DNA from 4 places in the Pseudomonas sp. OTU750018 genome. Region 4 is predicted to be linked to each of the others. Evidence: predicted binding sites of a transcription regulator. Region 4 holds the regulator's gene; each other region holds the start of a gene.
What was found. The regulator FliA, encoded in region 4, starts transcription of late flagellar genes. The targets are predictions, from matches to a motif close to CTAAAGTTTNNNNNNNNNNNGCCGNTAA.
Positions count from the first base shown of each region.

Region 1: HCI85_RS13405 (flagellar protein MotY) is a predicted target of FliA. The motif match lies at 4,886-4,913, and genes of this name have one in related genera.
Region 2: HCI85_RS16050 (methyl-accepting chemotaxis protein) is a predicted target of FliA. The motif match lies at 1,640-1,667, and genes of this name have one in related genera.
Region 3: flgM (flagellar biosynthesis anti-sigma factor FlgM) is a predicted target of FliA. The motif match lies at 4,343-4,370, and genes of this name have one in related genera.

Region 1 covers NZ_JAAPAU010000002.1:955,261-962,670, reverse strand. The annotation lists gene HCI85_RS13420 (NAD-glutamate dehydrogenase) at 1-2,920, shown strand, start outside; gene rnt (ribonuclease T) at 3,024-3,698, opposite strand; gene pyrC (dihydroorotase) at 3,695-4,741, opposite strand; gene HCI85_RS13405 (flagellar protein MotY) at 4,947-5,870, shown strand; gene HCI85_RS13400 (argininosuccinate synthase) at 6,002-7,219, shown strand; gene gloA (lactoylglutathione lyase) at 7,315-7,410, shown strand, end outside.
Region 2 covers NZ_JAAPAU010000003.1:117,117-124,526, forward strand. The annotation lists gene HCI85_RS16050 (methyl-accepting chemotaxis protein) at 1-1,514, opposite strand, end outside; gene HCI85_RS16055 (FAD-dependent oxidoreductase) at 1,773-2,846, opposite strand; gene HCI85_RS16060 (DUF3047 domain-containing protein) at 2,907-3,611, opposite strand; gene HCI85_RS16065 (FAD-dependent oxidoreductase) at 3,611-5,752, opposite strand; gene HCI85_RS16070 (hypothetical protein) at 5,745-6,713, opposite strand; gene HCI85_RS16075 (sodium:solute symporter) at 6,713-7,410, opposite strand, start outside.
Region 3 covers NZ_JAAPAU010000001.1:607,039-614,448, forward strand. The annotation lists gene HCI85_RS02985 (transglycosylase domain-containing protein) at 1-1,542, shown strand, start outside; gene cheR (protein-glutamate O-methyltransferase CheR) at 1,615-2,442, opposite strand; gene HCI85_RS02995 (chemotaxis protein CheV) at 2,487-3,419, opposite strand; gene flgA (flagellar basal body P-ring formation chaperone FlgA) at 3,493-4,251, shown strand; gene flgM (flagellar biosynthesis anti-sigma factor FlgM) at 4,410-4,754, shown strand; gene HCI85_RS03010 (flagella synthesis protein FlgN) at 4,840-5,307, shown strand; gene HCI85_RS03015 (flagellar brake protein) at 5,388-6,137, shown strand; gene HCI85_RS03020 (TIGR04282 family arsenosugar biosynthesis glycosyltransferase) at 6,134-6,745, opposite strand; gene HCI85_RS03025 (TIGR04283 family arsenosugar biosynthesis glycosyltransferase) at 6,742-7,410, opposite strand, start outside.
Region 4 covers NZ_JAAPAU010000002.1:1,071,402-1,078,811, reverse strand. The annotation lists gene flhF (flagellar biosynthesis protein FlhF) at 1-260, shown strand, start outside; gene fleN (flagellar synthesis regulator FleN) at 338-1,168, shown strand; gene fliA (RNA polymerase sigma factor FliA) at 1,165-1,911, shown strand; gene HCI85_RS13950 (chemotaxis response regulator CheY) at 2,009-2,383, shown strand; gene HCI85_RS13945 (protein phosphatase CheZ) at 2,403-3,191, shown strand; gene HCI85_RS13940 (chemotaxis protein CheA) at 3,203-5,434, shown strand; gene HCI85_RS13935 (protein-glutamate methylesterase/protein-glutamine glutaminase) at 5,478-6,593, shown strand; gene HCI85_RS13930 (flagellar motor protein) at 6,593-7,333, shown strand; gene motD (flagellar motor protein MotD) at 7,346-7,410, shown strand, end outside.

The sequences.
Region 1 (7,410 bases), 120 kb from region 4:
CGTTGGCGGCGCAGCGGAGAACGACGGCTTCAACCGTCTGGTGCTGATGGCCGCCATGCCGTGGCGTGATGTGGCGTTGCTGCGTGCTTACGCCCGCTACCTCAAGCAGATTCGACTGGGCTTCGACCTCAGCTATATCGCCAGCACCCTGGTCAACCACGCTGATATCGCCAAGGAGCTGGTGCGCCTGTTCAAAACGCGTTTCTACCTGGCGCGCAAGCTCACCGCTGATGACCTGGAAGACAAGCAGCAGAAGCTCGAGCAGGCGATTCTCGCCGCGCTGGACAACGTTGCGGTGCTTAACGAAGACCGCATCCTGCGCCGCTACCTGGACTTGATCAAAGCCACACTGCGCACCAACTTCTACCAGACCGATGCGGCCGGGCAGAACAAGTCCTACTTCAGCTTCAAGCTCAATCCGCGGGCGATTCCGGATATTCCACGGCCGACGCCGAAGTTCGAAATCTTCGTCTACTCGCCGCGTGTCGAAGGGGTGCACCTGCGCTTTGGCGACGTCGCCCGTGGCGGCCTGCGCTGGTCGGACCGTGAGGAAGACTTCCGCACCGAGGTGCTGGGCCTGGTCAAGGCGCAGCAGGTGAAGAACGCGGTCATCGTACCGATGGGTGCCAAGGGCGGCTTTATCCCACGACGCCTGCCGGTTGGCGGCAGCCGTGATGATGTGTTGGCCGAGGGTATTGCCTGCTACCGGATCTTTATTAGCGGCCTGCTGGATATCACCGACAACCTGAAAGACGGCGCCGTGGTGCCACCGCAGAACGTGGTGCGTCACGATGGCGACGATCCGTACCTGGTGGTGGCGGCCGACAAAGGCACCGCGACCTTCTCCGATATCGCCAACGGCATTGCTGCCGAATACGGCTTCTGGCTAGACGATGCCTTCGCCTCGGGCGGCTCGGCCGGTTACGACCACAAAGGCATGGGCATCACCGCCAAGGGCGGCTGGGTCTCGGTACAGCGCCATTTCCGCGAGCGCGGCATCGACGTGCAGAAAGACAACGTCACCGTAATCGGCATCGGCGATATGGCTGGCGACGTATTCGGCAACGGCTTGCTGCTGTCGGAAAGCCTGCAGCTGGTCGCAGCCTTCAACCACATGCATATCTTTATCGACCCCAACCCGGATGCGGCCAAGAGCTTTGTTGAGCGTCAGCGCCTGTTCGATCTGCCGCGCTCCAGCTGGGCCGATTACGACGCCAAGCTGATTTCGGCGGGTGGCGGGATCTTCCTGCGTAGCGCCAAGAGCATTGCCATCAGCCCGCAGATGAAAGAGCGCTTCGACATCAGCGCTGACAAGCTGGCGCCAAACGAACTGCTGAACGCCTTGCTCAAAGCACCGGTGGATCTGCTGTGGAACGGCGGCATCGGCACCTACGTGAAATCCAGCAAGGAAAGCCACGCCGATGTCGGCGACAAGGCCAACGACCTGCTGCGCGTGGATGGCCGCGAACTGCGTGCCAAAGTGGTGGGTGAGGGCGGTAACCTCGGCATGACCCAGCTGGGTCGTGTCGAGTACGGCCTCAATGGCGGCAAGAGCAACACCGACTTTATCGACAACGCCGGTGGTGTGGACTGCTCCGACCATGAGGTGAATATCAAGATTTTGCTCGGCGAAATCGTCGGCGCGGGTGACATGACCGGCAAGCAGCGCAACAAGCTGCTGGTGGAAATGACCGATGCTGTTGGTGGCCTGGTTTTGGGCAACAACTACAAGCAGACCCAGGCGTTGTCGCTGGCTGAGCGCCGTGCGCGTGAGCGGGTGAGTGAGTACAAGCGCCTGATGACGGCTCTGGAAGCGGCCGGCAAGCTGGATCGTGCCCTGGAGTTTCTGCCTACCGACGACGAGCTCAACGAACGTGCCGCCAATGGTCTGGGTCTGACTCGTCCTGAACTGTCGGTGCTGATCTCCTACAGCAAGATTGACCTCAAGGAATCGCTGCTGAAATCCTTGGTACCGGACGATGAGTACCTGGCGCGTGAGATGGAAACCGCCTTCCCGCCGCTGTTGGCGAAGAAGTTCGGTGAGCCGATGCGTCGCCATCGCCTCAAGCGCGAAATCGTCAGCACGCAGATTGCCAACGACTTGGTTAACCACATGGGCATCACCTTTGTGCAGCGCCTGAAGGAGTCCACCGGCATGAGCGCGGCGAATGTCGCCGGCGCCTATGTGATTGTGCGTGACCTGTTCCGCTTGCCGCATTGGTGGAAACAGATCGAGGCCCTGGACTACCAGGTCCCAGCTGAGCTGCAACTGCAGTTGATGGATGAGCTGATGCGTCTGGGCCGCCGTGCGACGCGCTGGTTCCTGCGCAGCCGCCGCAACGAGCTGGATGCGGCCCGTGACGTGGCGCATTTCGCACCGCGTATCGAGGCCCTGGTCGGCCGGCTCGACGAACTGCTCGAAGGCCCAGCCCGTGAACAGTGGCTGGCGCGCTTCCAGGGTTATGTCGAGGCCGGCGTGCCGGAAGAGCTGGCGCGTGTGGTCGCCGGTACCAGCCATCTGTACACCCTGTTGCCGATCATCGAAGCGTCGGACGTGACCGGGCAGGAGCCGGCTCGGGTTGCGGCGGCGTACTTTGCCATTGGCGGGTCGCTGGAGCTGTCCTGGTATCTGCAGCAGATCACCAGCCTGCCGGTGGAAAACAACTGGCAAGCGCTGGCCCGTGAAGCCTTCCGCGATGACCTGGACTGGCAGCAGCGCGCCATCACCGTGTCGGTACTGCAAATGGCCGAAGGCCCGGCGGATATCGAAGAGCGGGTCGGCGTTTGGCTGGATCAGCACCGCCGTCTGGTGGATCGCTGGAAGGTCATGCTCGGCGAGCTGCGCGCGGCCACCAACACCGATTACGCCATGTACGCTGTGGCGAACCGCGAGTTGATGGACCTGGCGCAAAGCGCCTGATAAAGGCAGCGCAGGCTTGGCCTGCGCTGTTCCTGACCCAATAAAAAGCCCCGCCTAGTGCGGGGCTTTTTTATGAGCGATGGTTATGCGGCGACTATGGGTTTTAGTCGTCGAAATCCATCCAGCCGCCCATCTCTTTCCAGCGGTTTACGATGCCGCAGAACAGCTCGGCAGTCTTCTCTGTGTCGTAACGTGCCGAGTGTGCTTCCTTGCCGTCGAAGTCGATGTCGGCGGCCTGGCAGGCTTTGGCCAATACGGTTTGACCGTACGCCAGACCAGCCAAGGTGGCGGTGTCGAAGCTGGAGAATGGGTGGAACGGGTTGCGCTTGATGCCGGTGCGGTTTACCGCGGCATTGAGGAAACCCAAGTCGAAGCTGCTGTTATGGCCAACCAGGATCGCCCGCTTGCAGCTGTTGGCTTTCAGCGATTTGCGCAGGCCACGGAATATTTCCGTCAGTGCGTGCTCTTCAGTGACGGCCATGCGCAGCGGGTGATCGAGCTTGATGCCGGTAAAGTCCAGCGCCGCTTGTTCGATATTCGCGCCTTCAAACGGCTCGATACGGAAGAACTGGGTGTGCTCAGGGTAGAGGAAGCCGCCTTCGTCCATGCCGATGGTGGTAGCAGCGATTTCCAGCAGGGCATCGGTGGCGCAGTTGAAACCACCGGTTTCCACGTCCACGACTACCGGTAGATAGCCACGAAAGCGCGCGGCCATCGGGTGGCGCGGGCCGGAGTGGCTGCTGCTCTCGAGTTCGTCGTCGTACAGGTCTTCGCTCACGCGTGGTTCTCCAGCAGACGCCAGCGCAGGGTTTCACCGGCGCGCAGCGGGATAACGGTTTGCTCGCCCAATGGCAAGCTGGCCGGTGCGGTCCAGTCTTCACGCACCAGGGTGATGCTGTCGGTGTTGCGCGGCAGGCCGTAGAAGTCCGGGCCGTTCAGGCTGGCGAAGGCTTCCAGTTTGTCCAGCGCATTGCGCTGCTCAAAAGCCTCGGCATACAGCTCGATGGCCGCATAGGCGGTGTAGCAACCGGCGCAGCCGCAAGCGGCTTCTTTGGCATGCTTGGCATGTGGCGCCGAGTCGGTGCCGAGGAAGAACTTGGCGTTGCCGCTGGTGGCAGCATCCAGCAGGGCGTCCTGATGGGTGTTGCGCTTGAGAATCGGCAGGCAATAGAAGTGCGGGCGAATGCCGCCAACCAGCATGTGGTTGCGGTTGTACAGCAGGTGATGGGCAGTGATGGTGGCGCCGACGTTGGCCGAAGCGCCTTGCACAAACTCCACCGCATCACGGGTGGTGATGTGCTCAAACACCACTTTCAGGGTCGGGAAACGCTCGACCACACGGCTCAGGTGCTCGCCGATAAAGATCTTCTCGCGGTCGAATACATCGATCTCACTGCGCGTCACTTCACCGTGCACCAGCAGCGGCAGGCCGACTTCGGCCATGGCTTCGAGCACCGGGAAAATCTTGTCGATGCTGGTCACGCCAGAATCGGAGTTGGTAGTCGCGCCGGCCGGGTAGAGCTTGGCTGCATGCACAAAGCCCGAGGCCTTGGCCGTGCGCACATCGTCAGGCTGGGTCAGATCGGTGAGGTACAGCACCATCAGCGGCTCGAAGCGGCTGCCGGCAGGGCGGGCGCTGAGAATGCGCTGGCGATAGGCATCGGCTTCGCTGGCATTGCGCACGGGCGGTACCAGGTTGGGCATGATGATGGCGCGGCCGAAGGTGCGGGCAACATCGGCGACGGTATGCGGGAGAACGCCACCGTCGCGCAGGTGGATGTGCCAGTCGTCGGGACGCAGCAGGGTAAGGCGGTCAGTCATGGAAGCTTCCAGGCGGGCAAAACGTAGTGAGAATGCTACCGGAAAAGCCCCTTGGCAGCACGCTGAAAGCGGCTGTCGCGGGTAAAGCGGATTGAAGGCGGGGTTGGTTTATGGTCCGCCCCGAGCAATAGCCATAAAGCACTGCTCAAGTTTTCCGCCGTGGCACCGATAGACAGAAGGTAAGCCGTATTCCCTGGAGTCTGTCGTGCGACCCTACCCACTCGCGGTGCTCTGCCTGCTGGCAAGCCAGCCTGTCCTAGCCATCAGCTTCCAGACTCGTCTGGAGAAGATTGAGTGGCAGGTCGAAGGCGATCAGTTCGAGTGCCGCCTGTCGCAACCGATCACCGATTTCGGTTCTGGGGTGTTTGTACGCCGTGCGGGCGAACAGGTCACCTTCAGCCTAAAAGCCCGTGAGCGCTGGCTGGGGTCCGGCAATGCAACCTTGCTGGCGGCGGCGGCGCCCTGGCAGCCGGGGCGCGGTGATATCAACTTGGGCTCAGTCAATGTGATGCCGGCCGAAGTGCTGTTCAACAGTTCGCAAGAGCAAGGCACGCGCTTGCTGACTGGTCTGTTGGAGGGGCGCAGTCCTCTGGTACGCCACCGCGCAGCCATGGGTGGTGACGCGGTTGAGGTGCGCCTGCTGCCGGCCAAATTCAATAAGGCCTACCACGAGTACCTGGATTGCACGGCCAAGCTGCTGCCGGTGAATTTCGATCAAGTGCGCAAGAGCCAGGTCGGCTTTCCAGGTGGGGGGGTGGCGCTGGAACCGCTGGCCCAGGCCAAACTCGATATCATCCTCAGCTTTCTCAAGGCCGACCCCAGCGTCAATCGCATTCAGCTAGACGGCCATGCCGACAATGGCGGTAATCGCCTGACTAATCGCGATTTGTCGCGCCGCCGTGCGTTGGCTGTGATGGAGTACCTCAAGGCCAACGGCATTCCTGCCGAGCAGATCACCATGCGTTTTCATGGTGAGCGCTACCCGGTGGCGCCTAATAACAACGAAGCCAATCGGGCGAAGAACCGCCGAGTAACCATTCTGCTTGACCGGGTGCCGGAAGTTGCAGTGCCTCCTGCGCCAGCAGCGGAGCCGGCGCCTGCTGCTGCGGATCCTGCGGCCACCTCCTAGCACCTGCAACTCGTCTGTTGTCCAACAATTATCCGTCGCTTGGTCGTCACAAGCTGTCGCGCCTCTGTAAATCAGGCGGCATGGGCAGTAGAATCGTCGGTTTTCCCGCACAACCCCGTGGAGTTGATGGCATGGCCGACGTAAACAAGGTAGTCCTGGCATATTCCGGTGGCCTGGACACTTCCGTGATCCTCAAGTGGCTGCAAGATACCTATAACTGCGAAGTGGTGACCTTCACCGCTGACCTCGGCCAGGGTGAGGAAGTCGAGCCGGCACGCGCCAAGGCACAGGCCATGGGCGTCAAGGAAATCTATATCGACGACCTGCGCGAAGAATTCGTCCGCGATTTCGTCTACCCAATGTTCCGCGCCAACACCGTCTACGAAGGTGAGTACCTGCTGGGCACGTCCATCGCTCGCCCGCTGATCGCTAAGCGTTTGATTGAAATCGCCAACGAAACTGGCGCCGACGCCATTTCCCACGGCGCCACCGGCAAAGGTAACGACCAGGTGCGCTTCGAACTGGGCGCTTACGCGCTCAAGCCCGGCGTAAAAGTGATTGCCCCATGGCGCGAGTGGGACCTGCTGTCGCGCGAGAAGCTGATGGACTACGCCGAGAAGCACGCCATTCCGATTGAGCGTCACGGTAAGAAAAAGTCGCCGTACTCCATGGATGCCAACCTGCTGCACATCTCCTATGAAGGCGGCGTGCTGGAAGACACCTGGACCGAGCACGAAGAAGACATGTGGCGTTGGACCAAGTCGCCAGAAGCCGCGCCGGATACCCCAACCTATATCGAGCTGACCTACCGCGCCGGTGACATCGTCGCCATCGACGGCAAGGCCATGAGCCCGGCCACCGTCCTGGCTGAGCTGAACCGCATCGGCGGCGAAAACGGCATCGGTCGTCTGGATATCGTTGAAAACCGCTTTGTTGGCATGAAGTCCCGTGGCTGCTACGAGACCCCTGGCGGCACCATCATGCTAAAAGGTCACCGCGCCATAGAGTCGATCACCCTGGACCGTGAAGTCGCTCACCTCAAAGATGAGCTGATGCCGAAATACGCCAGCCTGATCTACAACGGTTTCTGGTGGAGCCCTGAGCGTCTGATGCTGCAACAGATGATCGATGCGTCTCAGGCCAACGTGAACGGCGTGGTACGGATGAAACTGTATAAAGGCAACGTGATCATCACTGGTCGCAAGTCTGATGATTCGCTGTTCGATGCCAATATCGCCACCTTTGAAGAAGATGGCGGTGCATACAACCAAGCGGACGCCGGCGGTTTCATCAAGCTCAACGCTCTGCGCATGCGCATCGCTGCGGGCAAAGGCCGCAAGATGCTCTGATAGACTTGAGCACCTGAGCCACACCAAGCCCCGGCCATAAGCCGGGGTTTGCATTTATAAGCCCACACAGCCGGGCATTGATGAGGAGACACCTGATGAGACTGCTGCATACCATGCTGCGCGTCGGCGATATGGATAAATCCATCGCGTTCTACACCGAAGTGCTCGGCATGACCCTGCTACGCCGCAAA
Region 2 (7,410 bases), on a different contig from region 4:
ATTGGCACCGACAGGTCATGCATCAGCTCACCGGTGTCGCGCATATAGGTCTGCAGCAGCACCGGTTTCTGATGGCTGCCACAGCGGATGCCGGTGCGGTCGTTGAACAGGCGCTTGCTGCGACTCTTCAGCGTGTCCACAGCGCGGTCACCGCATGGTGGGTGGTTGAAGGCATTGTTGTGCGTTGGTACGTAGCCTTCGGCGGTGCAGGCGATGGCGAACACCAGGCCTTCGTGCTGGCTGAGCAGGGGTTCCTGAATGGCCGGCAGTACCTGATCGGCATAGCCGTCAAAGCGCGTTTTGTACTTGGCCGGGAAGCTGCCGGCAATCGGCTGGTAATGACGGTCGAACAGGTCACTGGCGCTGATCCGTCCGCTTTGCAGATCAGCCTCGAACTGCGCGGCAATCTGCACTGCGGCGCTGCGTGCGAGGTCGTAGATGCGCTGGTGGTAGTCATCCAGGCCGACTTCGGCGAGCTGTTCGCTGACGCTTTCGGCCTGCGCGACTAACCGCTCGGCGGCGCTGCTGAGTTGACGCGTCTGCCCTTCGCTGTCGCTAACATCGCCGCGCAGCTGGCCGACCGCCACAGACAGTTCAGCCAGGCGTTCGTGGTTCTGCCGGGTGCCGCTGTCGATCTGGCTGACCTGATCCTCTACATTTGCCGCCAATCCGGCAATGCCTTGCAGTTGCGCGCCGGTGTGCTCGACCTGCTGCGCGGCCAGGGTCAGTTGTTCGGCCTGCTGCTGCATATGGCTGACCACCGCCGCGCTCTGTTGGCGGATATCGCTGACGATCTGCCCGACTTCCTCGGTGGCGCTGCTGGTGCGGCCGGCCAGGTTACGCACCTCATCGGCGACCACCGCAAAGCCGCGGCCGAGTTCACCAGCGCGGGCCGCCTCGATGGCCGCATTGAGCGCCAGCAGGTTGGTCTGGCTGGCAATCGACTGGATGACCTGGGTGACTTTCTCGATCTGCTCGGTGCGACTGCTCAGGCCGTCAATCAGCTCGCGGCTGGTGGCGGTCTGCGCACTCAGGTGCTGCATGGCGTCGATTGCCTGACGCAGCTCCTGCTGCCCGCTGCTGCTGTCTTGCCGCACGCTTTGCGCGGCAATCAGGGTCTGTTCGGCGCGCTGGGCACTGTCCTGTTCGGTGTGGGTGATGGCCTCGGCGGCCTGGTTGATCTGCTCGGTGGCGCTCAGTTGCGATTGCAGTTTGCCGGCCAGCTGCTGCGCCGCATGCGCCACTTCAGCGGCGGCCAGGGCGTTGTGGCAGGTGTGCCGCGACAGGTTCTGGCTCAGGGTGCTGAACGCATCATGTGGCGTCTCGGCGGATACGGGCAGCTCTTCATGCTGGCGCTGCCAGGGCCCCAGCCACGGCCACAGGGCCAGCAGCAGAAAGGACGGAATGCTGATAAACCAGGGCAGCTGGATCTGCTGGTACGTCACCATCAACCCGGCCAGCCCGATGGCATGCAGCAGGCAGGCCTTGGGGTAGGTAATAAACGCAGAACGCATGACAAACCTCGTTATTTTTATTCTGGTCGAACCACGACCAGAAACTGCCTCGGCACGCCACCATGAAGTGGACGGGCCATGCCTGCTGAAATGGGAGTGCGTGCAGCTGGAGATGCCTGGGTAGGCAATCGGCCGCTGTCAGCGAATCTATAGACCATAGCGGGTGTCGCTCCCTGCGGCCAACCTTTGCTGGGAGGATGATTCGAGCACCCGTGGCGGTTCAGGGCCATGGCACTTTGGTAGCAGGTGGATCAGTCCTTACAGGCGATGGCGCTGAATAAAGCCCTTGTCGAGAAAATCCTTCCAGCGCCCGTAGAAACGCCCGCCGGCACTGTGTCCATGCCAGTCCAACAGGGCGCCGCCGTCGCCGGTGGCCAGCAGCGCTAAGCTCTGGCGTTGCGGCCGGTAGCGTTTGAGGGGCAGGCCGCGCAAGGCGGCGCTGAGGTTGTTCGCCAGCACCGGCCCCTGGCGCACCGCGTACACCCCGCTTTTGCGTGCGCCGGGCAGGCTGGCGCAGTCGCCCACGGCGAAAATCGTCGGGTGGGTGTAGCTCTGCAGCGTCGGCGCAATCAATACAAAGCCCTGCTCATCGCAGCCCAGCCCGCTGTGCGCCGGCCAGGCAAAAGCCTTGGCTCCGCTGGCCAACAGCAGTCGCTGACCACGCCAGACCGGTTCGTCGCCGCTGAACAGGCAGTCGTCCTCAATGCGGCTGATTGGGCAATCCTCGCGCACCCACACACCACGCTGACGCAGATGGCCGAGGGCACGCAGACGCACACCAGCAGACAAACCATCGAGCAGATGCCCGGCACAGAACAGCGCAAGTTGCGGCACCTTCCCGGCCAAGGCCAGCGCCAGTTCAACTCCCGCCGCGCCGCCGCCGAGAATCGCCAAGGGCTGAGGCTCGGCCTGCCAGCGTTGCCAACCATCAAGAAATTCCGCGAAGGGTTTTACTGCCAGCACCTGCATGGCATCACCGTGCTGCGCAGGTGCAGAAACCTGCGCGCCGACATTCAGCGACAGCCAGCTGCCATTCAAGGTTTGCCCATTGGCTAGTTGCACCTGTTGCTGTGCGGCGGACAGGCTTTCCAGCGGGCTGACAATCAACTCGACCTTGGCCGCGCGGCACAGCGCCTGCAGCTCGACCTGGCAATCCTCTGGCCGATGCCGGCCAGCCAGCAGCCCCGGTAGCATGCCGGAATACCAGGCCACCGGACCGGCACTGAGCAGCGCAACGCGCCCCGGCGGCCGCTCGACCAGGGCCCAGCGCCGCAGCACGCCGAGGTGGGCGTGGCCGGCGCCGATCAATAGAAGGTCGTAATGAGTGCTCACACGCGGACGTCCGTCAGGTAATCGGTGTGCGCTAATGGTACGGGCTTGCGCCGCGGCCCGTTAGCGCTGCAACTGCGGCACGGCAAAATAGCTTTCGGCCAACTCCCCGGTGTTGTCGCTGTCGGCGGCAAACACCACACCAAGAATCCTGCGCGGTGCGCTGCCAAAGGCGGCGGTGGCATCGGCATTCAGGTCGCGGGACTCGCTGAGCCATTGCCCCAGTGGCGCTTCGGGACCGCGCAGCACGTGCATTTCCACCGTCTCGGTGTAGGCGCTGCGCGCGTGGGTGCCGGGTGTCGCGCGGTTGTCCCAGACATAGCTGAGGGTTGCCGCTGGCAGATCAGGGTCGAAGAAGGTGCGCGCCAGGCGCAGCTTCTGCCGGGTGACGAAGCTCAACGAATCCAACGGGTAATCCAGCAGCACATAAACCCGCGCGGCGTAGTCGTCCCCTTCACGGGTGGCGAAGCGCGCCTGTTCCAGTTTGCGCTCGGTGCGCCACTGCCAGCTCAGTTGCCAGGGCTGATCGCCGGGCAGGTCCAGCGGATGCAGTAAGCCGCCTGCGGCGGCATCGGCCTGAATGCGCAACACCTGCTGGCCATCCTGCTCGACCAGCGTACGTTCGGACGGTTTGAGTTTGGGGATATCCGCCAGGCGCCAGGGCGCTGACCATTCGCTGCTGGGCGGGCCGGCCGTCCAGGGCGTCAGTTGGTTTTCGGCTTGCGCCAGCGGCGTCAGCATCAGCAGGGCCAGCAGTAACCTACTCATCAGCTGCGGCGCCAGGTATGGAAACGCTCGACCAGGCGCAGCAGGCCTTGCGGGGCATGGGCGCGTTTCCATTCGCCGGCCGCGTACTTGTTGGCCTCGGCCATGGTCGGGTAGGTGTGAATGGTGCCGAGAATCTTGTTCAGGCCCAGGCCATGCTTCATCGCCAGCACGTATTCGGCGAGCAGCTCCCCGGCGTGTTCGCCGACGATGGTCACCCCGAGAATCTGATCCTTGCCCGGCACGGTGAGCACTTTGACAAAGCCGTGGGCAGCCTCGTCGGCAATCGCCCGATCGAGGTCGTCGATGCCGTAGCGGGTCACCTCGTAGGCAATGTTCTGCGCCTTGGCTTCGCCTTCGGAGAGGCCGACGCGGGCGACTTCGGGGTCGGTAAAGGTGCAGGCAGGAATCACCCGGTAATCCACCTTGAAGCGCTTGAAACCTGAGAACAGCGCATTGACCGCCGCATACCAGGCCTGGTGCGCCGCCACATGGGTGAACTGGTACGGCCCGGTGACATCGCCCACCGCATAGATATTGGGGAAGCGTGTCGCCAGGTATTCGTCGGTTTCCAGGGTGCCGTTAGGCCGCACCGTCAGGCCCAGTTCCTCGACGCCGTAGCCGCTGACATTGGCCACCCGGCCGAGGGCCAGCAGCAGACCGTCGAAGGCGATGGTCACCTCCTCGCCGGTGTCCACGCGGCGGGCGACCATGCGTTGTTCGCCATTGACCACTTCAAAGCGTTCGGCGCGGTGTTGCAGGCGCACATCCACGCCGTCGGCACGCAGGCTATTCAGTACCAACTCGCTGGCGTCGGCATCCTCGCGCGGCAGCAGGCGTTCGGCCAGCTCCACCTGAATCACCTGGCTGCCGAGGCGCTGGAAGGCCTGGGCCAGCTCGCAGCCAATCGGTCCGCCACCGAGCACCAGCAGCCAGCGCGGCTGTTCACGCAGGCTCCAGATGCTGTCCGAGGTGTAGCTCTGCACCTGCTCCAGGCCAGGAATCTTCGGCACCAACGGCCGCGCCCCGGCCGCGATAATCAGGTTGCGGCTGGTCAGGGTCTGACCGTTCACCTCCACGCTCCAGGGCGAGAGGATCTTCGCTTCGCCCTGAATGACTTCGACGCCCAGGCCGGTGTAACGCTCGACCGAATCATGCGGTTCGATATCGGCAATCACCCGCTGGATGCGCTGCATCACGGCCGGGAAATCCACCGTGCCCTGCACACCGCTAAAGCCCAGCGCCGGGCCCTTTTTCAGTTCATTGGCCAGCTTGGCCGAACGCAGCAGCGCCTTGGATGGCACACAGCCGGTGTTCAGGCAGTCGCCGCCCATCTGGTGCTTTTCGATCAGACTGACCTTGGCCTTCACCGCCGCCGCGATATAGGCGCTGACCAAGCCACCGGCACCCGCGCCGATCACCAGCAGGTTGCGGTCGAAGGTTTTCGGTTTGTGCCAACCGGCATACACCCGCCGCGCCTGGATCAGGCCGAGCAGCTTGCGCGCGATCAGCGGGAATACCCCCAGCAGCACGAAGGCACCCAGTAGCCCCGGCGAGAGGATGCCAGCCAGGGAGTCCAGCTGGCCCAGTTCGCGGCCGGCATTTACGAAGACCAGTGTGCCCGGCAGCATGCCGAGCTGGCTGACCCACCAGTAGGTGCGCGCCGGCAGGCGGGTCAGGCCCATGGCCAGGTTGATCAAAAAGAACGGAAACAGCGGCACCAGGCGCAGGGCGAACAGGTAGAACGCGCCTTCACGTTCGATGCCCGCATCAATACCGGCCAGGCGCTGGCCGAAGCGGCTTTGCACCCAATCGCGCAGCAGAAAACGGCTGCTGAGCATGGCCAGGGTCGCGCCCAGCGTCGAGGCGAAGGACACCAGCACAAAGCCTTCGAGCAGACCGAACAGTGCGCCGGCCAGCAAGGTCATCAAGGCCGCGCCGGGCAGCGACAGCGCCGTGACCGCGACGTAAGCGATAAAGAACAGCCCCGCCGCTAGCCAGGGCTGCGCGGCCACTTGAGCATTCAGCGCCGCTTGCTGCGCCTTGAGTGCTTCCAGGTTGAGGTACTGGCCGATGTCGAAGACAAAGAAGCTGCCCAGCAGCGCGAGGATCAGGCCCATCAGGGCGAGTTTGCGGCTATTCATCAGTCAGCGCCTCCAAGGCGCAAAGGCTTTGGCACAGGCTAAAACCGGCCAGCAGAGCAGTCTCTGGGCGGTCGGTCAGTTGGCCGAGCACCCGCGAACGATAGGACAACGCCGCCGGGCTATGGGCAGGCCACTGGCGGTCGAAGTCGGCGAGAAAAGCAGTGTGGTCGTAGTTCAGCGGCAGCGCTTCGATAAACAGGCCGTCACGCTGGCAACGGTAAAGCGCCGCCGGGTGTGGCGTGGTGGCGATGCGACTGAGCAGGCCATAGCGGCCACCGGCAAAGTTCGGCAGTCCGGCCGCGCCGTTATTGATCAGCGCGCCATGCTCCAGGTTCAAGGCCACCGCCGAGCAGGTATGGCTGGTGGCGAGTACCTGCACCCTGTTGGCGGTAAACCAGGCGTCCAGTTGCTCCTGGCGCTCCGGCTCGCTGAGCGATTCCCGCGAGCAGCTCCAGCCAGCCAGGGACTGCTCGTCGCCATGGCTGATCGCCACGCGTTGGCCGGCCACGCTGACCAGTGCTGTGCTCGGCCGTGACGCCAGGCGCTCGGCCATATCCGGCAAGCTCTGCACGGTTCGGTTCAATTCCTGCTGAATGGCATTGGAGCGCTCGACCACTGCCTCATCCACCGTCATCGGGTAGGCGCAGCCGCAGCCTGCACCGCTGTCGTTGGCACGACCGAGTTCGGTTTCGACATTGCCGCGCAGGGCCATATGGGCGCTGATGCCCTGCTCAATCTGCTGGAAAATCTGCGGGTCGCGGTCAAACCAGTGCGCGTCGCCGTTAAACACCACACGCGCCTGTGGTTCGGCGGCTAGGCGCCGTTGCAGGGCGGCCAGGGCCTGGCGATTGCCATACAGGCCGCCGACCACATAGAGGGTGTCGCACTCGAATAGCGGCTCACCGCTAAAGGCATCCGGCGTCAGGCGATAGTCCAGCGGGCAGTCGCGGCCGGCGCGCATCAGGCTTTGCCTGCTTTGCGCTGCAGCAACCAACCGGGCAGCAGATAGCCGAGTACACACAGCCCAAGGCCATACAGGTTGGTGCCGAGCAGCAACGCATATTTGCCGTCGCCGATGGCCCAGCTCTGTGGAATCCAGTTCAGGGTCAGGGCGACGCCCAGGCCCAGGCCGGTCCAGAAGCTCAGGTGAAAGCCCAGCCGCGTCGGAGTGGTCAGGCCGTGCAGGACGAATACCGGGGCCAGGCCGATGACCATGGTGCCGCTGATGGTGGTGGCCTTGAGAATATCGGTGCCTGCGATCATTGGCAGGTTACCGAGCAGTGCGAACACCACCATCACCGCCATGCCGACGCCAATGGCTTTCTGTCCGAGGTCGCGCCCGGCCAGCTTCGGCAACTCGCGCCCGGCCAGTTTGGCCAGACTGGAGAAGGTCGAATCCAGGGTCGAACCAGCAGCGGAAACCATCACCACGGTCATCACCAGCAGCGCGCCGATGCCCAGGCTCTTGGCCAGGGCGGCGGGTACGTTGTCGGAGGCGGCCAGGCCGGTAAGTTGGGCGTGCACGCCGATTAGGCTGAAGGCGAGGATGGCGATAAAACCCAGCACCCCGGCAATCACGAAGGAGCGGCGCATAGCCTTCTCTTCGCTGATAAAGCCCCTATCTGTCAGCACTGGATCATGGAAGCCGTAGCTGAAGG
Region 3 (7,410 bases), on a different contig from region 4:
GTGCTGGCCACCTACCTGGAAATCATTGCCGAGCTGCACCAGCGCCATGCCGGCCAAAGCGCCAGCGAATTGCGCGCTGTCAACGCTCAGGACAACCTCACCCGCTGGGCCATCGGCTATCTGCAGAGCACCCCCAACGCCAGCCTACCGGCCATGCTGGATGCCGCGCTGGAGCGCAAATACTCGGCCAGCCCGGGCGAGCGTTTCTTCACTGGCGGCGGCATTCACACCTTCGCCAACTTCCGCCGCGAAGATAACCAGCGCATCGCCAGCATGCGCGAAGCCCTGCGCGAGTCGCTCAACCTGCCATTTATCCGCCTGATGCGCGACCTGGTGCGCTACAGCACCTACCAGGGCCCGAACAACAGCGCCGAACTGCTCAAGGATGATAAGGACCCGCGCCGCCAAGCCTACCTGCAGGACTTCGCCGACCGTGAAGGCACCACCTTCCTGCTGCGTTTCTGGCGAAAATACCAGGGCCAGCCCGAGCAACAGCGCCTGGACACCTTCCTCAACGGCCTGCGCCACACCTCGGTACGCCTTGCCGCCGTGCACCGCTACCTGATGCCAAATAGCGATGAAGCCAGCTTCGCCGCCTTCCTGCGCAAATACCTGCCCCAGGAAAAACTCAGCGATAAGCGCATCGCCGAGCTCTATAAGAGCTACGGCCCCGGCACCTACAGCCTGCCTGATCAGGGCTATATCGCTCGCGTCCACCCGCTTGAATTGTGGCTTTTGGGCTACCTGATCGAACAACCGCAAGCGACCTTCAGCAATGCGGTGGCCGCCAGCCAGGACGAACGCCAGGAAGTCTACGGCTGGCTGTTCCGCAGCAGACACAAGAGCGCCCGCGACAGTCGCATCCGCATCATGCTGGAGGTGGAGGCCTTCCTCGATATTCACCGGCGCTGGCAAAACCTCGGCTACCCCTTCGCCCACCTGGTCCCGTCGCTAGCAACCGCCATCGGCAGCTCTGGCGACCGGCCGGCCGCGTTGGCCGAACTGGCTGGAATTATTCAGAACGACGGCATTCGGCAGCCCACAGCTCGCATCGACAGCCTGCACTTCGCTGCGGATACGCCCTATGACACCCTGGTGGTCCGCGATCAAACCGAGGGCAAACGAGTGATGGCCTCTGAGGTTGCGGCCGCGTTGCGCAGCGCCCTCGCCGATGTGGTTGAAGCCGGTACTGCGCGGCGCCTACTCGGTAGTTTTATCCAGGCGGACGGCCAACCGCTGAAAGTCGGCGGCAAAACCGGCACTGGCGACAATCGCATCGAAACCGTTGGCGCCGGTGGCCGGGTAATCAGCTCGCGGGCGATGAACCGTACGGCAACGTTCGTGTTCTACCTCGGCGCTCGCCACTACGGGACGCTTACCGCTTTCGTCCCAGGCCGCGCTGCAGAAAGCTTCCGTTTCACCTCAGCCCTGCCAGTGCAGGTGCTCAAGGGCATGGCCCCGATTCTGCAGCCCTACCTTGAGCCAGATACCCACAGCCAGTGCCTGCCACCCAGCCCCGCGACGCAGGTCAGCAACTCGTAAGGCCAGCATTAAAAACTGTCCGCAATAAAAAACGGGAGGCCAATGGCCTCCCGTTTTTCAATACAACGACTGTTACTTCGCTTTGTAGATGATCCCAGGACTGCACTGCACCATCTGGTAGTGGTTAGGCAGGCCATTAAGCGCTTCGGAAGCCCCCAGAAACAGGTAACCGCCCGGCTTCAACATGGCATGAATGCGCGTGAGGATATCCTTCTTCACCTCAGCCGAGAAGTAGATCAGCACGTTACGGCAGAACACCACATCGAACTTGCCGAGGCTGGCGTAACTGTCCAACAGGTTCAGCGGGCGAAACTCAATGCGACTACGAATGGCTGGTTTGACCACCCAACGCCCCGGCCCTTTAGGGTCGAAATAGCGCTGCAGACGCTCCTGGGAAAGCCCACGCCCCATCGCCAGACTGTCGTATTCACCGGATTTACAGTTGATCAACATGGTCGGCGAGAGGTCAGTGGCCACAATCTGCAAACCACCCTTGAGCTGACCGATATTGGTCTTCTCGAACTCGTCGATGGTCATCGACAGTGAATAAGGTTCCTGCCCCGAAGAGCACGCCGCCGACCAGATGCGCAGGCGCTGACCGGGGCTGGCCTTGATCATCTCCGGCAGCACACGGTTTTTCAGCACTTCAAACGGATAAGTGTCGCGAAACCACAGGGTTTCATTGGTCGTCATGGCATCGACCACCTGCTCACGCAGACCACTTCGTGGCTGACTCTGCATGCGCTGCACCAGCTCACCCAGGGTCTTGATGCTGTTCTGCTCCATCAACTTGTTGAGCCGACTGGAAACCAGATACTGCTTGTTGGTGCCAAGCAGGATGCCGCAGGCTTTTTCCAGGAAAGTCCGGAACTGCTCGAAATCCAAATTACCTGTAGACACTCGCGAGGCCTCGACAAACATATGATTCACTGAGGGCAAAGCCCTCAGTCCCCTGCCGCGATATTGATGCGGTCAGCTACCCGTGCAGCCAGGTCATCCGGGCGAAACTTAGCGAGAAAATCATCCGCGCCGACTTTCTTCACCATGGCCTGGTTGAACACGCCCGATAACGAAGTATGCAGGATGATGTGCAGCTTTTGCATGCGCGGATCTGCGCGGATCTCCGCGGTCAACGTATAGCCATCCATTTCCGGCATCTCGATGTCGGAAATCAGCATCAAAAACTCTTCTGCGGGATTTTTGCCCTCGTCCACCATCGCCTTCAGATAATCCAGTGCCTGACGCCCATCATTCAGCGCAACCACCTCCACGCCGACAGTTTCCAGACAGCGAGTAACCTGTTTACGCGCCACCGATGAGTCGTCGCAAGTCAGTACACGTTTACTGACCGCGCGAGCCTGGGTCTCCGCATTCAGAACACCTTCAGAGATAACCTCAGATGTCGGAGCCACTTCGGCCAGAATCTTCTCGACATCAATGATTTCAACCATCTTGTCGTCAAGGTGGGTGACCGCTGTGAGGTAATGGTCACGACCGGTGCCCTTGGGTGGTGGATGAATCGACTCCCAGTTCATGTTGACGATGCGCTCTACCGAGTGCACCAGAAAGCCCTGAACCTTGGTGTTGTATTCAGTGATGATGACAAAGCTGTTGTCGATGTTAGCCAGCGGCGCGCTGCCGGTGGCCATGGACAAATCAAGAATCGGGATAGTGCCGCCACGGATATTGGCGACACCACGAACAACCGGGCTCGATTTCGGCATGATGGTGAGCTTGGGGCACTGCAGCACCTCTTTCACCTTGAAAACATTGATCCCATACAGCTGGTTGCTGTTCAGACGAAACAGCAACAACTCCAAACGATTCTGCCCAACCAACTGAGTTCGTTGGTTAACCGAATCCATCACACCGGCCATACCCAAACTCCTTATTTGAGTAACAGATTGCTGTCAGCGTAGCAGGCGGCACGCGCCTTGCTATCTGACCCATATGAACACTGAAACGACAACGAACCGACACTCACTGGCAAAATGCCGCTACTGGCTGGCAGTTGTACCCGCTTTGCTGGCAGTCGGCTATAGCGCTTTGGCAACAGCCAACGCCACACGACCTGAACAACTTATCGGCGCTGGCGAAGTTTTTCTTGAGCAAGCGGTGAACGATTATTTACAGCGTAGCAACATCGCTGGCCGCCATGAGATTCAAATCAACCGACTCGACCCACGCTTGCGTCTGCCAGAGTGCCAGCAGCCCCTGACCACAACCTTGGAAAGCCCTGCGGAACCGATTGGCCGCGTCACCCTGCGCGTACGCTGTGACGGCGCCTCGCCTTGGACGGTGTTTGTGCCCGGACAAGTGCGCCTGTACCGGGAAGTGGTGATCGCCAGCCGACCGTTGAAGCGCGACATCCTGTTGACACAAATGGACGTGATGTTGGCTGAGCGGGATGTCGGCCTGCTCAACCAGGGCTATCTCACTGCACTTAAGCAAGCTATCGGCAAAAAATTGACGCGCCCTTTGTTACCCGACCAGGTGCTTGCGCCCATCCATGTACAAATGGCCGACGCCATCCGCAAAGGTGATCAGGTTGTTATCAGCGCCCGCAGCGCAGGTATCAGCGTGCGAATGCAGGGCGAAGCCTTATCTGACGGCATAATTGGCAAGCAGATCAGTGTGCGCAATCAACGCTCGAACAGAGTAATCAGAGCCCGTGTAATCGGCCCTGGACAGGTTGAAGTAGCGATGTAGGCATGATTCTTGTTTTAAACTTTGTTCACTCGGTGAGCTGACGATTATCCACACTGTGTTTAGACTGTTATTTGGCGCACACTTTTTTGCCCTAAAGTTTTCCAGGGCAATGCCGACAAGCTAGGCAAGCGTCCAAACTCTGTTCGAGGTTTTGCATCATGGTCATTGACATCAACCGGCTCAACAATGCCGCATCGCCAGCCAATTCGGGGCGGGCCGGCAGTGCGCAGGCAGGTGGCCAGAACGAAGCCATCAGCGGCAAACAGCCTGGCAACGTCCCCAACCCTGCCGAGCAGGCACAACAGGCCGGCAAAAGCGGTGAGTCCGTGCAGCTGAGCCGTGATGCGCAACAGCTTCAGAAAGTCAGTGAGAAGTTGCGCGATCAGCCGACCGTCAATAAAGAACGCGTTGCCCAACTCAAGCAAGCAATTGAAGACGGCAGCTACCAAGTTGATAGCCAGCGCGTTGCCAGCAAACTGCTTAATTTCGAATCCCAGCGCTAGTCACCGGGCTACGCTGGGGTAATTGGTCGCCCAATAGACGCTGAATGCTACTCGCATCAGTGCCTGTTACCCCGAAGAGCCTGCAATGCACGACACCCAGTTGCTTGAACTGTTCACCAACGATATCGGCACCGCCGAGCAGTTGCTTGAATTGATCGACACCGAATTCCAAGCCCTCAGCGACCGCGACCTCCCTCGCCTGCAAAGTATCCTCACGGAAAAACTGCCATTGCTGACGCTGCTCGACCAGCACGGCAAGATACGCAGCCAGCTGCTTAGCAGTCTCAACCTCAGTACCGACCGTGCAGGCCTGCAAACGCTTGCAGCTCAGTCCAATCAGGGCGAGCTGTTGCTGGAGCGTGGCGACCAGCTCAACAGCCTGCTCGAACGCTGCCAAGCGGCCAATCTGCGCAATGGCCGGTTGATTCGTTCCAGTCAGGCGTCCGCTCACAGCATGCTCGGCATTCTGCGCGGCAACGAGACACCCAGCCTCTATGACAGCCGCGGCAGTGCCGCTAGAATCGGCCAGCAGCGCCCGCTTAGCCAGGCCTGAAACCCAACAAGGCACAGGGGACATACTGTCATATTGCCAGTATGCTAGTGCCATAGTATTTGCTCGGAGAGTTATGGACCGTGTCCAGTCCTTTTAGCCAGGAAGATGGCCCGCAGCCGCCCAAGGTGCTCAAGGCACCGGTGGAAATAGTTGCCAACCTGCGCCAACTGCAACAAAACCATGACCCGCTGATTATCACTTTCCACGAACGTAACCAACGCTTCCAGAGCTACGTAATCGAAGTTGATCGCGACAAGAACCTACTGATTCTTGACGAGTTAATGCCGAATGATGGCGAGCGCTACCTTGCTAATGGCGAGGCGTTTAATGTCGAAGCCTTCCATGAAGGTGTCCGCGTCGCCTGGACATGCGAACAAAGCGTGCGCATTACCGACCATGAAGGTGCGCGCTGCTATTTCAGCCCGATGCCGCTTGAGGTGACCTATCACCAACGGCGTAGTGCTTTCCGCGCGCCGCTTAAGCAAAGTGAACTGATCAAAATTGAGCTCGCCGGCGATAAACTGCGCACAGCCGTACCGGGGCATTTGCTGGATATCTCTGCAACCGGCTGCAAGCTGCGCTTCCCCGGCAACATCACCGGCAGCCTACAGGCGGGCCAGGTCTATGAACGGTTTACTGCACGCTTTCCTTTCGGCGCCATGACCACGGCCATCGAGATGCGTCACGTGCAATATGAAGACAAGGTAGACACCACTTTTGTCGGTGCACGTTTTCACCGCATCAATGGCCAGGAACAGCGTCTGGTCGAACGTTTCGTTTACCAGCTGCAGCGCGAAGCGCGGCGTTTTGAAAGTGACGGACTGTTCTAGATCACGATATTCAGCGCCGCCAGGCGAGACAAATCTTCAGGTCGATCCACGTCCCACAACGCAGGCAACAGCCCCGGATGCCAGTCCAGCTGCTGCAGGCGTTGCAGTGTCATATCCAGCACTCGCTCAGTGCCCCACGGCATCTCACTGAACAAAGTTGCGTCTATACAACGCAACCCTAGCAGCACATAACCGCCATCCTCCGCAGGCCCAATCACGACAGACCGTTCCTGCAACGCGCTACAAGCTGCTTGCAGGTAGTCGCCATTGAGCGCCGGACAGTCATTGCCGATCAGGATTACCGCATCACTTTCAGCCAGCCCTAGCGTGGCGATACGGCGCATGCGCTCGCCAAGATCGCCAGCCGGCTGTTCGACCAACGTCCAGCCAAGGCGCTGCGCCAGCGCCTGCAGACTTGTACTGGGAACGCCATCCAACCAGAGAAAGCGCTCAACAAAGCCGTCAGCCGGTAACTGCAATGCGCGCTCTAGCAGCATTTGCTGCAGGTCACAGGCCCCCTGAGCACCCAGGGCTGGAATCAGGCGAGTCTTTACCTGCCCCGCGACCGGTGAACGAGCAAGCAAGTGCAATGAGATCGACAGGTTCATAGCCATGACCCTCGGCGGTATTGGCGGGCCAGCTTTGCTGGACTGACACCACAGTAGTAGGCAAGCCGTAGGCGCCACATAAGCAGCACAGTACGCACAATCCCGTTCTGCTCCCAGCGCCGACTGGAGGTCAATAAGGGCGGACGCAGACAGCGCGGTCGAGCCAGCGACTTAAGTCGTTTGCACAGCTGTAAATCTTCCATCAAGGGGATCTGTGCATAACCGCCCAACGCGTCAAAGGACTGTCGGGCAACAAAAATCCCCTGATCACCCGAGGCGATACCGCTCAGGCGCGAACGCAAACTGATCATCGCACCAATCAGCCGCAGTGCCAGCCCTTGCCCAGATAAACGCACATCGAAGCGTCCCCACAGAGGTCGCTCACTTAGCACGTCGTGTAAGCGCATGAGCGACGCGGCACTAACCCGCGTGTCGGCATGTAAAAACCACACATATTCACCACAAGCCACCGCCGCACCGGCATTCATCTGCAACGCACGCCCAGGGGCCACTCGAAGTATTTGATCAACCCGCCCCCGCGCCAGCTCGCAAGTGCTATCGCTGCTACCACCATCGACCAGGATCAACTCAGCACCAGAGGCACGAAGTCCCGCCAAATCATCCAACAATGCGGGCAGGGCTTGCGCTTCATTGCGTGCAGGAAT
Region 4 (7,410 bases):
GCGGCTTGTCTGGCTGCATTCTGACAAAAGCGGATGAGGCCACCAGCCTGGGTGAGGTTTTAGGACTGGCTATTAGCCAGCGTCTACCGGTAGCCTATCTCGCTGATGGGCCACGCATTCCCGATGATTTGCAGATTCCACGCAGTCATCAATTGGTTAGCCGGGCCGTAGGGCTGCAGGCGACCCAGGATCCAAGCGAAGATACGATGGCGGAGATGTTTGCCGGGCTTTACCAGCAACCCGCACGACGCGTCAGTTAAGCGTCCTGCTGTTGGCAATGAACCGCGCTTAGCCAGCCAAGTGGCTCCAGTCGAAGTTAGACAAGGTGTGTAGAAATATGGGTATGCATCCCGTACAGGTGATTGCGGTGACCGGCGGCAAAGGTGGCGTCGGTAAGACCAACGTCTCGGTGAACCTGGCGTTGGCCCTGGCTGATCTCGGCCGTCGGGTGATGCTGATGGACGCCGACCTTGGCTTGGCCAACGTCGACGTGTTGTTGGGCCTCAGCGCCAAACGCACCCTGGAAGACGTTATCAGTGGCGAGTGCGAGCTGCGCGATGTGTTACTGCAGGGCCCTGGCGGCATTCGTATCGTGCCGGCAGCCTCGGGTATTCAGAGCATGGTGCAGCTGTCACCCATGCAACATGCGGGGCTTATCCAGGCGTTCAGCGATATCAGTGACAACCTCGACGTGTTGATCATCGACACCGCCGCGGGTATTGGTGACGGTGTTGTGAGCTTCGTGCGCGCTGCCCAGGAAGTGCTGGTGGTGGTGTGTGATGAGCCGACTTCGATTACCGATGCCTACGCACTGATCAAATTGCTTAATCGCGATCACGGCATGAACCGTTTCCGGGTATTGGCCAATATGGCCCATAGCCCGCAGGAAGGTCGCAACCTCTTTGCTAAGCTGACTAAAGTGACTGACCGTTTCCTTGATGTTGCCCTGCAGTATGTAGGCGCGGTGCCATACGACGAGTCAGTGCGCAAGGCCGTGCAGAAGCAGCGTGCGGTCTACGAAGCCTTTCCGCGTTCGAAGTGTGCGCTGGCGTTCAAGGCGATAGCCCAGAAAGTTGACGCCTGGCCGTTACCGGCCAATCCGCGTGGCCATTTGGAGTTTTTCGTTGAGCGTCTGGTGCAGCAACCGATCGCGGACACGGCTATATGACAGCAGCCTCTGGACTTCGTATGTATAGCAAGGCGCAGGCGCAGGATTCCCAGCACCAGTTGATCGAGCGCTACGCGCCCCTGGTCAAACGCATTGCCTATCACCTGTTGGCCCGCCTGCCGGCCAATGTACAGGTCGACGATCTGATTCAGGCCGGAATGATCGGCTTGCTCGAAGCGTCAAAAAAATACGACTCCAGTAAAGGCGCCAGTTTCGAAACGTTTGCGGGTATTCGCATTCGCGGTTCGATGCTCGATGAAGTGCGCAAAGGCGACTGGGCGCCACGTTCGGTGCATCGCAATAGCCGCATGGTCAGTGATGCAATTAGAAAAATTGAGGCCAGAACGGGTCGAGACGCTAAAGATCAAGAGGTTGCGGCCGAACTCCAATTGAGTCTCGAGGATTACTACGGCATTCTTGGCGACACTTTAGGCAGCCGCCTGTTCAGTTTCGACGACCTGTTGCAGGACGGCGAACACGGTGGGCTGGGTGAAGACGCTGGCAGCAACCACCTCGAACCTTCTCGTGATCTGGAAGATGAACGCTTTCAGGCGGCCCTGGCAGATGCCATTGCCAACCTGCCGGAGCGCGAGCGCTTGGTGTTAGCGCTATATTACGATGAAGAACTGAATCTTAAAGAGATCGGCGAGGTGTTAGGGGTTAGCGAATCACGTGTAAGCCAACTACACAGTCAGTGTGCCGCACGTTTACGTGCTCGACTGGGTGAGTGGCGCGCACATTGAGTTGTATTCGCTGATGCTGGGCCGGTTTCACGATTAAAAGCGCATGCAGGTTGCTGCCTGCGTTTGGGACTGTACGGAGGTCGACTTGGACAAGAACATGAAAATCCTCATCGTTGATGACTTTTCAACGATGCGACGGATCATCAAGAACCTTCTGCGTGACTTGGGGTTCACCAATACCGCGGAAGCGGATGATGGCGTAACCGCGCTGCCCATGCTGCAAAGCGGTAGCTTCGATTTCCTCGTGACTGACTGGAACATGCCTGGCATGACGGGTATCGATCTGTTGCGCGCAGTGCGTGCGGATGATCGCTTGAAAACCTTGCCGGTGCTGATGGTCACGGCAGAAGCCAAGCGTGATCAGATCATCGAAGCAGCCCAGGCGGGGGTTAACGGTTATGTGGTCAAGCCGTTCACAGCCCAAGTGCTGAAAGAGAAGATTGAAAAGATCTTCGAGCGGGTCAACGGCTGATGTTTGCCACGAGGGTGCTATGGAGCATAAAGATTCCGTTCAAGGTGACCTTGAGTCGACCCTGAAATACAACGCTCGCCAACTGGTAGATAGCCTGGAACAAGGCAACTTTGGTGAAGCGGTACAGCTGATACATGAGCTCAACAAGGCACGTGACCGTGGTCTTTACCATGAAGTCGGTAAGCTGACTCGTGAGCTGCATAACGCCATCGTCAATTTCCAGCTCGACCCCCGTGTGCCACATGCCACTGAGGTTTCGCAAATTACCGATGCCACTGAGCGCCTGAATTATGTGGTGACGATGACCGAAAAAGCGGCCAATCGCACCATGGATCTGGTCGAGCAAAGTGCCCCGCTGGTAAATGACCTCAGCGATGAAGCGCAAAGCCTCAGCGGTGATTGGGGGCGCTTCATGCGCCGCGAAATGAGTGCCGATGGCTTTCGCGAGTTAGCCAAGCGTGTGGAGCTGTTTCTCGCGCGAAGCGAACGCGACGGTGCCAAGATTTCTGCACACCTCAATGACATCCTGTTGGCTCAGGATTATCAGGACCTGACCGGCCAGGTGATCAAGCGTGTAACGCAGCTGGTTACCGAAGTGGAAAGCAACTTGCTGAAACTGGTGCTGATGGCCAGTCAGGTCGATCAGTTTGCCGGCATTGAGCACAACCATGAGTTGCTCCGCGCCGAACAAGAAAAACAAAAAGAGCCTTCGCGTGGTGAAGGTCCGCAGATTCATGCCGATAAGCGTGAAGACGTCGCATCCAATCAGGATGATGTCGACGACCTGCTTTCCAGCCTGGGATTTTAGGAGCACGTCTTATGAGCTTCGGCGCCGATGAAGAAATCCTCCAGGACTTCCTGGTAGAGGCCGGCGAGATTCTTGAACTACTGTCTGAGCAGCTTGTAGAGCTGGAAAGTCGCCCGGACGACATGAATCTACTCAACGCCATTTTTCGCGGGTTTCACACCGTCAAAGGTGGTGCTGGCTTTCTCCAGCTCAATGAGCTGGTGGAATGCTGCCATATCGCAGAAAACGTCTTTGACATCCTGCGTAAGGGTGAGCGGCGCGTCGACTCCGCGTTGATGGATGTGGTGCTGGAAGCACTGGATGCCGTCAACAGCATGTTTACCGAGGTCCGTGAACGTTCCGATCTCACTCCGGCTACGCCTGAGCTGCTTGCCGCCTTGGCGCGTTTGGCTGAACCGGCGGGTGCTGATGTTGCCGCACCCGTTGAAGCACACGCTGAGCCTGAGCTGGAATCTGAACCTGAGGTTGCAGTCGAGTTTGAAGAGGCCGCTGGCGATATCACAGACACTGAATTCGAGCAGTTATTAGGCGCCTTGGGGGACTCTCCGGCGCCAATTTCCGCGGCTGCCAGCAGTGATGAAATCACCGATGATGAGTTTGAGTCGTTGCTTGATCAGCTGCATGGCAAAGGCCAATTTGTAGCACCTGATGTAGCTGTAGCTCCCGCTGTGCCTGCTGTGGCGGCACCTGCTGCAACGGCCACGGGCGGTGATGAAATCACCGACGATGAATTTGAGTCATTGCTCGATCAGTTGCACGGTAAAGGTCAGTTTGCGCCTCCTCCTGTATCGACGCCTGCTGCACCTGAAGCTGTGGCTGAGTCCGCTGCTGCGCCGAGTGGCGACATCACGGATGACGAGTTTGAAGCACTGCTTGATCAGCTGCATGGCAAAGGCAAGTTTGTTGAGCCTGAAGCGATCAAACCTGTAACGCCTGCGCCGACTGCCAAGCCTGTGGAACCTGCTAAAGCAGCCGCCAAACCTGCGGCAAAACCTGCCGCTAAGGTTGAGCCTGCAAAAGCTCCTGCAGCTCCGGTCGCTGCGCCTGTTGCTGAGAAGGCTGCGCCGCCCAGTGAAGCGGAAACCACTGTGCGGGTCGATACCGCACGGCTCGACGAAATCATGAACATGGTTGGCGAGTTGGTGCTGGTGCGAAATCGCTTGGTGCGACTTGGATCAAGCAGTGGCGATGAGGCAATGTCTAAAGCGGTGTCGAACCTAGATGTGGTGACGGCTGACTTGCAGACAGCGGTGATGAAAACCCGCATGCAGCCCATCAAGAAGGTGTTCGGGCGCTTCCCTCGGCTGGTTCGCGATTTGGCGCGAAACCTTAAGAAAGAGATCAACTTGGAGTTGGTCGGTGAAGAAACTGACCTCGACAAGAACCTGGTTGAAGCCTTGGCTGATCCGCTTGTCCACTTGGTGCGCAACGCGGTTGACCATGGCATTGAAACCCCGGAAGAGCGCGAAGCCTCAGGTAAGGCGCGTGGCGGTAAGGTGATATTGTCCGCTGAGCAGGAAGGTGATCACATCCTCTTGTCGATCTCTGACGATGGCAAGGGCATGGACGCGGATGTACTGCGCGCCAAAGCCGTGGAAAAAGGCTTGCTGGACAAAGACGCGGCCGACCGTCTCAATGAGTTCGAATGCTACAACCTGATCTTTGCCCCGGGCTTCTCGACCAAGACTGAGATTTCCGATGTGTCTGGGCGCGGCGTGGGCATGGATGTGGTGAAAACCAAGATTTCCCAGCTCAACGGCACGGTCAATGTGTTTTCGGTCAAGGGACAGGGCTCAAAAATCGTTATCAAGGTGCCGCTGACCCTGGCGATCATGCCGACACTGATGGTGATGTTGGCCAATCAAGCGTTTGCTTTCCCGCTGGTCAACGTGAATGAGATTTTCCACCTCGATCTGTCGCGAACCAATGTGGTTGACGGCCAGGAAGTGGTGATCGTGCGCGACAAGGCGTTGCCGCTGTTCTATCTCAAGCGTTGGTTGATCGGCAGTGCAGCACACGTGGAGCAGGGTGAGGGGCATGTGGTGATCCTCACTGTTGGCAGTCAGCGTATTGGCTTCGTGGTCGATCAACTGGTCGGACAGGAAGAAGTGGTCATCAAACCGCTGGGCAAAATGCTGCAGGGTACGCCAGGCATGTCGGGTGCAACCATTACCGGTGATGGTCGTATTGCCCTGATTCTTGACGTGCCGAGCATGCTCAAGCGTTACGCGCGGCGCATCTGATTGTTAGCGGCGCAGCTATCTGTGGCGCCGTTTAGGAGTGTTTATGGCTGTTAAGGTGTTGGTGGTTGATGACTCCGGTTTTTTCCGCCGGCGCGTGTCGGAAATTCTTTCAGCCGACCCGAATATTCAGGTAATCGGCACCGCCACTAACGGCCGTGAAGCCATCGAGCAGGCGCAGGCGCTCAAGCCCGATGTGATTACCATGGATTACGAGATGCCGATGATGGATGGCATCACCGCTGTACGTAACATCATGCAGCGCTGTCCGACACCCGTACTGATGTTCTCCTCGCTAACCCATGAAGGTGCGCGAGTGACGTTGGATGCGCTGGAAGCCGGTGCGGTAGATTTTCTACCAAAGAATTTTGAGGACATTTCGCGCAATCCAGAGCGGGTTAAGCAACTGCTTTGCGAGAAAATTCACACGATTGCCCGCAGTAATCGTCGCAGTTTCAGCCCATCACCTGTCTCCACTTCCGCAGCTATACCCGCTGCCGCAGCCAAGCCTGCGGCGCGTCCAGTAACCTCTGCCAGCACTCCAGGCCGTCAAGCTGTGGCGCCTGTCCCCGTGGTTGCCAGTGCGGCGCCAAAACGTAAATCCTACAAGCTTGTTGCGATCGGTACTTCCACCGGTGGGCCGGTTGCGCTTCAGCGGGTACTGACTCAATTGCCGGTGAATTTTCCAGCGCCAATCGTGCTGATCCAGCACATGCCGGCTGCCTTTACCAAAGCCTTTGCCGAACGTCTCGACAAGCTCTGCCGTATCAGTGTCAAGGAAGCTGAGGACGGTGATGTCTTGCGTCCCGGTCTGGCACTGCTCGCACCGGGTGGCAAGCAGATGATGGTGGATGCGCGGGGCGTGGTGAAAATCCTGCCTGGCGATGAGCGCCTGAATTACAAACCCTGTGTCGATATCACTTTCGGTTCCGTCGCCAAGTCTTATGGTGACAAGGTGCTGGCGGTGGTGCTCACAGGTATGGGGGCGGACGGCCGTGAGGGCGCTCGCCTGCTCAAGCAGAGTGGAAGCCAAGTGTGGGCGCAAGACGAAGCCAGCTGCGTGATCTACGGTATGCCGATGGCTATTGTAAAAGCCAACCTGGCTGATGCGATTTACCCGCTGGATGATATCGGCAGGCACCTGGCGGAGACCTGTACTTAATGGATGTACTGAGCCTTATTGGGGTCATCCTGGCGTTTGTCGCCATTCTTGGCGGCAACTACCTCGAAGGGGGCCATGCTGCGGCCCTGCTCAATGGGCCGGCTGCATTGATTGTGATTGGCGGTACCTTGGGTGCGGCTTTTTTGCAGGCGCCCGTGCATGTGTTCAAACGGGCCCTGGCCATTATTAGTTGGATATTCTTTCCGCCGCGCGTGGACCTGGCCGGTGGTATTAACCGGGTGGTTGGTTGGAGCATGACTGCGCGCAAGGAGGGTTTGCTCGGTCTTGAGGCCGTGGCAGATGCCGAACCCGATCCCTATGCGCGCAAAGGCTTGCAGCTGTTGGTCGATGGCGCCGAGCCTGAGGCTATTCGCAGTATTCTCGAGGTCGATCTGTACACCCAGGAAGGCCGTGATATTCAGGCGGCCAAAGTGTTTGAAAGCATGGGCGGTTATGCGCCGACCATCGGCATTATCGGTGCAGTGATGGGCTTGATCCATGTGATGGGTAACCTGGCCGACCCAAGCATGCTCGGCAGTGGAATTGCCGTGGCGTTCGTGGCAACCATCTACGGTGTTGGCTTTGCCAACCTGCTGTTATTGCCCATTGGTAACAAGCTCAAAGCTATCGCTCAGCGTCAATCCCGTTATCGCGAGATGCTGCTTGAAGGCATCCTGTCGATTGCGGAGGGTGAAAACCCGCGCTCCATCGAACTGAAGCTGCAAGGCTTCATGGATTGATGGGGACACCTTATGGCCCGCCGGCGTCATCAAGAAGAGCATGAAAATCATGAGCGGTGGCTAGTCTCTTACGCCGA